DNA from 2 places in the Paenibacillus sp. J31R30 genome. Region 2 is predicted to be linked to the other one. Evidence: riboswitches for the same ligand, from Rfam matches in the RefSeq annotation. Region 2 holds a riboswitch; the other holds the start of a gene.
What was found. Region 2 has a riboswitch for ZMP and ZTP ahead of AC58QO_RS15045 (GNAT family N-acetyltransferase). Riboswitches for the same ligand answer to the same signal wherever they lie in the genome.

Region 1 (3,415 bases), on a different contig from region 2:
AAGCTATATTGTTGCAGAAGGTGTTCCAGATTCAGGCATTGGCCGCGCGATTATGAATCGACTGTTGAAAGCAGCGGGTCATGAGCGGATCCGTCTCTAACATATAAGATTTTATAAGTTTCACGCCCTAAATTGTCTTATATTTCTGGTTAAACACTGTGAGAAGTCCAAGCAGGACGGCGTAGCCGTTTATTGTGACTAGCATGATTCCCAGTTTGTCCGCATATCTTGAGAAAGAATCGTGGACAAGGGGGATCGTGCTATGCTCGCATCTGGGGTACAAGTTGGGCAACTCATGACAATTGGAATAATGGCGATTGCTTTGGGCCTAGATGCTTTTTCGTTAGGAATTGGCATAGGAATGAAGGGCATTCGTTTGTTGGATATTTTGAAAATCAGCATTGTGATCGGCATTTTCCACGTGCTTATGCCACTTATGGGCATGTTTATGGGACAGTATGTCTCGCTCCTTCTGGGGAACGTTGCGACAGCTGCAGGGGGATGTTTACTTATTTTGCTCGGCGCGCATATGGTGTATAGCTCGATACGAGGGGAAGAAGCAACGGCTTTCGATCATCGAACGTTATGGGGGCTTATCATTTTCGCCCTTAGTGTTAGTATAGATTCGTTCTCTGTGGGCGTTTCTCTGGGGATGTTTGCTACGGACATCGTGCTTACAGTGCTCATCTTCGGTCTGTTTGGCGGATTGCTTTCGATAGCTGGCCTATTGCTAGGCAGACGGGTTAGCGGTTGGGTTGGGGAATATGGCGAGGCATTCGGCGGACTCATCCTATTAGGGTTTGGGATCAAGTTTTTACTATGATACAATATGGGGAGTTAGCTTTTGAAATAATAAGGTTTAAAATGCTTATATCGGGAGGATTTCATGTTGCGAATTCTATTTGTCTGTACAGGAAATACGTGCCGCAGTCCGTTAGCTGAAGGTTTGCTGCGTATGAGGGTGCATCAAGAGGGGCTTGCGGCGGAGGTTCGTTCAGCAGGTGTATCTGCGATGACGGGTGGTCCGATCTCGAGAAACAGCCAGTCGCTTCTTCACGAAGCGGGCTTTAAGGAATCTATCAATTCTCTAGCGATTGGCGCGGCGGATGTGGATTGGGCTGATCTGATCTTGACGATGACGACGGGGCATAAGCGTACAGTCATTCAACGTTATCCTCATGCGGTCGAGAAGACGTATACGCTCAAAGAGTATGTGGAAGACGATGCTCGTATTCTGAAGGCGATTGAAGAACGGGAGCAGCTTGCGACAGAGCTTCAGCTCAAACAGGCGCTATCTCAGACCGTATCCGTGGAAGAAAGAAGCCGCATGTATACGCTGGAAAATTCGATCCCCGATTACGATATTTCGGATCCCTATGGCGGGTCGCTGGCCGATTACCGGTACACTGCCGAGGAAATTGGTCGGAGCTTAGATAAATTGGTGAGAAAATTACGCTAAAATCAACAGCAAGCCTATAACTCTGTCTTCACTTGCATGAGATAGGTCAATATAGCTTTACACATCGCTGGGAATGCGATAAAATACAAGTAACAAGCAAGACTCAATGTAACTGGCGACGAGTGGGATTAACCACAATGGAGCATTGAGCTATACGGCCGGTCGCCTGGGCAAAAGAGCAACGCGCGTTTTCTAGCGTGTGCGCTCTTTTTTTCGTTTTTGGTGAGCTTTGGGATATAATAGGATGGTCGAATTCGAACAAGTCAAAAGGAGCGTTCTATTCATGAAAATTGCTTTAGGTGCTGATCATGCAGGCTATCGTTTGAAAGATGTTATCATTCCTTTTATTGAATCATTAGGTCATCAAGTGATTGATTTCGGATGCAGCTGCGGCGACTCCGTCGATTACCCAGATTATGCACTTCAAGTTTGCGAAAAAGTCGTTTCGGGAGACGCAGATAAAGGGATTCTGCTTTGTGGAACTGGCATTGGGATGTCCATTGCTGCCAATAAAGTTCCGGGAATCCGCTGTGCACTTGTGCACGATCTTTTCTCAGCGAAAGCGACGCGTGAACATAATGATACGAACGTGCTAGCGATGGGTGAGCGTGTAGTTGGTCCTGGCGTAGCGGAAGAAATCGTGAAAATTTGGCTGGAAACCGAGTTCTCAGAAGGTGTCCGCCACAAGAATCGTATTAACAAAGTACAGAGCATCGAAGATCGTTTCACGGTACATCCCTAGAGATGAGGGAGCCACAATGACAGATTCTATGTATGAACCTATAGCAGAAGCTTTGGAAGCGAACCTGCGTGAGCTGATTACAGTTGGCAGCCTGCGTCCCGGCAACATCTTGGTGATCGGCACGAGCACGAGTGAAATTCTCGGGCATCGGATTGGTACATCGGGTACGCTGGATGCGGCGAAGCCGATTTTTGAGACGGTTGCGCGTATCTGCGGCGAGTTCGGGCTGCATGCGGCTTATCAATGCTGCGAGCATCTGAATCGTGCGCTGGTTGTGGAGGAAGAGCTGCTGACGCTAGCGCCGCAGCTTGAGCCCGTCTCCGTGATTCCCGTGCCGAAGGCCGGGGGCTCCATGGCTTCCTACGCGTACAGACACCTCGCGAAACCGGTCGTTGTTGAGACGATTCAGGCGCATGCGGGCATCGATATTGGCTCCACGCTGATCGGCATGCATCTGCGCAGAGTCGCTGTTCCCGCAAGGCCGCCAGTTCGCCATATTGGCCAGGCTTATGTCACGATGGCATTCACTCGGCCGAAGCTGATCGGTGGTACTAGAGCTGTGTACTCCGCTGAGCTGGCGGATCAACTTTATCAACAAGCTGCACCTGATGCAGATTGCTAATATTTTATCTAACATCCTTAGGAGGAATTCCCTATGACAAACTTTTTGAGCAAACAAGATCCGAAAATCGTAGAAGCTATGAACCTTGAGCTAGGCCGTCAACGCGACAAAATTGAGCTAATCGCTTCCGAGAACATCGTGAGCCAAGCAGTCCTTGAAGCTATGGGTACTGTACTTACGAACAAATACGCGGAAGGCTACCCAGGCAAAAGATACTATGGTGGCTGTGAGTACGTAGACATCGTGGAAGACATCGCTCGTGACCGCGCGAAAGAGCTTTTCGGTGCTGAGCACGCGAACGTTCAACCTCACTCCGGTGCACAAGCGAACATGGCTGTTTACTTAGCTGCGCTAAACCCTGGTGACACGGTTCTTGGTATGAACCTTGCGCATGGTGGCCACTTAACACATGGTAGCCCTGTAAATGCTTCCGGTATTCTTTACAACTTCGTAGCTTACGGTGTAAGCGAAAAAGATTTCCGCATCGACTATGACGATGTTCGCAAAGCAGCTTTCAAACATAAGCCTCGCATGCTAGTAGCTGGTGCAAGTGCGTACCCGCGTACGATTGATTTCGAAGCTTTAGCATCTA
Region 2 (3,415 bases):
GTGACGTACAAATCGGGTCAACCGTCAAAATGTGGGGTGAGGGCATCATGTTATCGAGTTACCCTAGCCAAACCACAGGGCTTCGCCTCGAAATCTTCGAACATGACAAAGGCATTGGTGATACAAGCGGTAAGGTCACTGGCATTGTCACAAAAGGCGAGGGAGTAAACACAGAGCGCACCATTGAAGTAGATGGGGTGCAATATAAACTTCTTCCATTTGCCCAACTCAGGAAGGGGAGCAATACAGCACAATTCACTGACATCACAGTCGGTAAACAGGTGAAAATGTGGTTCGCAGGATATGATTTCGGTACGGAGAAATTTGTGACAAAGATCGTTATCGACGGTTAGATGCGATAGGTGAAAGGTAGTGTATGAATGAGCCAAGTTAATGTGCTGGATATTGACGTAAGACTCGTACAGCAGTTGATCGCTTCACAATTTCCACAATGGGCACACTTGCGTCTTCAGGCAGTTGACTCAGCAGGTACAGACAATGCCATTTATCGTCTTGGCGATGACATGGCGGTCCGATTACCACATGCGGATTGGGCAATCGGGCAAGTGGAGAAAGAGCAACGTTGGCTGCCAATGTTAGCTCAGCATTTACCCCTGCCTATCCCTGTACCGCTCGCAAAGGGGGTACCTGCACCCACCGAAGGATACCCGTGGCACTGGTCCGTCTATCGGTGGCTTGAAGGCGAGAACGCAACGATGGCTACACTCGATAGCCAACACCAAGCAGCGACAGAATTAGCGCATTTCGTTCATGCTATTCAACTCATCGATACCACGGATGGTCCTGCACCCGTTTCGCACAATTCTGGCAGAGGTGTGCCACTCGCCATGCGTGATGCAGCGGTCAGAGAGGCAATCGCCAACTTGAGAGGCATCATCGACACGGATGCGGCAACTGCTGTTTGGGAACAGGCCCTGCAAACGCCGGTATGGCAGGGGAAACCCGTTTGGCTCCATGGGGATCTTCATCCAGGGAATCTGTTAATCGAGCAGGGAAAACTAAGCTCGGTGATCGATTTTGGCACGTTAGGTGTAGGAGATCCTGCCTGTGACCTTATGGTTGCATGGACATTTCTCTCGGCTGACGGCCGCAAACTACTCCGCACCTTGCTTACAAACGATGAAGAGACCTGGTCGAGAGGTCGCGGCTGGGCGCTATCTTTTGGTTTGATCGCTTATGCATATTACATAGACACAAACCCAGGGCTGTCCGCCATTTCAAGACGTACGATTGATGAGGTTCTAAGTGAGTATGGGCAGTTCGTAGGTCCTAATTAACGTTTATTAGATAGGAGTAGGAGAACAACATCATGCTTTCGGCTATCTTTCAAGGAATTCTTTTATCAGCAGGACTTATCTTGCCGTTAGGTGTTCAGAATGTATTTGTATTTAATCAAGGTGTGACACAACCAAGATTTATTCGGGCGTTGCCAGTCGTTATTACCGCTTCCTTGTGTGATACGGCTCTTATTTCGTTAGCTATTTTGGGCATATCAGTCATTATCGTTACACTGCCTATGATTAAAACCGTTCTGTTTGTATTAGGTATATTATTCCTTATTTATATGGGGTTCGTTACATGGAAGAGTAAACCTGCCTCAAGCCAATCCGAAGAAAAAGCGCTATCGCCTAAGAAGCAAATCGCTTTCGCCGCTTCCGTTTCGTTATTAAACCCACATGCGATCTTGGACACAATCGGTGTTATCGGAACAAGCTCAATCCACTATGCTGGGAAGGAAAAACTTGTTTTTGCCGTCGCTTGTATATTAGTCTCATGGATATGGTTTGCAGCGCTTGCGTTAGTAGGCAGACAAGTTGGGAAATTAGATAAATCAAGAACATTTATAACTTTTCTAAATAAAGCTTCCGCCCTCATAATGTGGGGAACTTCCATTTATTTAATCTCACAATTAATCTAATGATAAGTAAGGTACGCTCAAGAATTTCACTTGATTTTCTTGAATTCTTCCGAATATAATGAAGGTAATATTTGGTATGTGTAACTGGCGAAACGTAGATCACTACGGGGGAGCACATATTCCATAACAGCCGTTCGCCTGGGCAAAGTATTTGATCATTGGATCAAATGCTTTTTTTATTTTAAAGGAGGCATTTTCAATGGAACGAGCTAGGCATGTGGCAGTCCTTATTTATGAAAGGGTAGATCTGTTAGATATTGCAGGTCCGTACGATGTTTTCGCCGTGTCGAGTAATTGGGGCAAAGATTTCAATGTATTCACGGTAGAAGAAGCTCAGAGACCTGTTCAAACGGTCAGTGGACTTACGCTTTTCCCCAAATTCAGCTTTGAGAATTGTCCAGTACCTGATATTTTGATTGTACCCGGTGGTTTAGGCTCGCGGACTGCAATGAACAATGAAATGATTACGAACTGGATTAGAGCTGTTTCGCACCATGCTGAACTTATTTTATCTGTGTGCACAGGTGCGCTTTTCCTGGCAAAAGCTAACTTGTTGGATGGACTACGGGTGACGACTAATCGCAACGCATTTGATTTATTGCGAGAATTAGTGCCATCCAGTGCTACTATTGTTGAGGAAGTCCGATACGTCGATAACGGCAAGATCGTCATGTCCGCAGGGGTAACCGCGGGGTTCGATGCTGCACTTCATGTCGTATCTAGATTATTTGGTGAAGAGAGGGCGCTTGCAACGGCTTCAAGGATCGAATATCATTGGCAAAAAAACGAGTTGGCCGAATTGCAGCCGCGGAAGGACTTTGTAATAAGAAAAGCTCAGAGTGACGATTTAGAAATCATACAACTACTCTATGTGGAAGCAGCCGAATGGATATGTGCAACCAAGGGATTCACACAGTGGCGTGAAGATACGTTTACGAGAGCGTATATCGCACATTTTATCCAGGAAAATGAAGTGTTTGTCGCTTGTCTGAATGGTGAGATTATGGGCTGTTTGTCTATACATTGGCAGTATGAAGAGATTTGGGGAGATATGTTTCATGAGGACGCCGGTTATGTACACCGTTTAGTCGTTGCGCGAAAGTATAAGGGGCAAGGGCACGGCAGCCGGATGCTGTCGTGGGCGGAAGCCTACCTGAAAGAGAAAGGCAAAGCTTGGCTGCGATTGGACTGTATGGCGGATAATCCAACCTTGAATGAGTATTACCGCAGTTTGAATATGACTTACCGTGGGAGATATGATGGCCGCGGCTGGAGTGCGAATTTATATGAACGTGAGATTAGGAACGTAGGGGGAACCCAATGAAAATAAGAGAAGCGTGTAAGAAAGATATTGAAGACATTGCTTTTATCCATGTTGAGAGTTGGAAAACGACCTATAAAGGTATTATTTCCGATGAGTACTTGTCCAATATTACCGTTAATAAGCGAGTAAAGAATTGGATATGGACATTTGAA

Region 1: linked by a shared signal. The riboswitch ahead of rpiB (ribose 5-phosphate isomerase B) and the one ahead of AC58QO_RS15045 (GNAT family N-acetyltransferase) in region 2 are both predicted to bind ZMP and ZTP.

What each region holds. Positions count from the first base shown of each region.
Region 1 covers NZ_JCAUAV010000011.1:167,568-170,982, reverse strand. Annotated here, with positions in the region: gene AC58QO_RS27015 (L-threonylcarbamoyladenylate synthase) at 1-100, shown strand, start outside; gene AC58QO_RS27010 (manganese efflux pump MntP) at 263-823, shown strand; gene AC58QO_RS27005 (low molecular weight protein arginine phosphatase) at 887-1,459, shown strand; ZMP/ZTP riboswitch at 1,558-1,638, shown strand; gene rpiB (ribose 5-phosphate isomerase B) at 1,743-2,201, shown strand; gene AC58QO_RS26995 (TIGR01440 family protein) at 2,218-2,823, shown strand; gene glyA (serine hydroxymethyltransferase) at 2,857-3,415, shown strand, end outside.
Region 2 covers NZ_JCAUAV010000003.1:703,776-707,190, forward strand. Annotated here, with positions in the region: gene AC58QO_RS15030 (DUF3221 domain-containing protein) at 1-353, shown strand, start outside; gene AC58QO_RS15035 (aminoglycoside phosphotransferase family protein) at 381-1,298, shown strand; gene AC58QO_RS15040 (LysE/ArgO family amino acid transporter) at 1,331-1,939, shown strand; ZMP/ZTP riboswitch at 2,010-2,090, shown strand; gene AC58QO_RS15045 (GNAT family N-acetyltransferase) at 2,139-3,263, shown strand; gene AC58QO_RS15050 (GNAT family N-acetyltransferase) at 3,260-3,415, shown strand, end outside.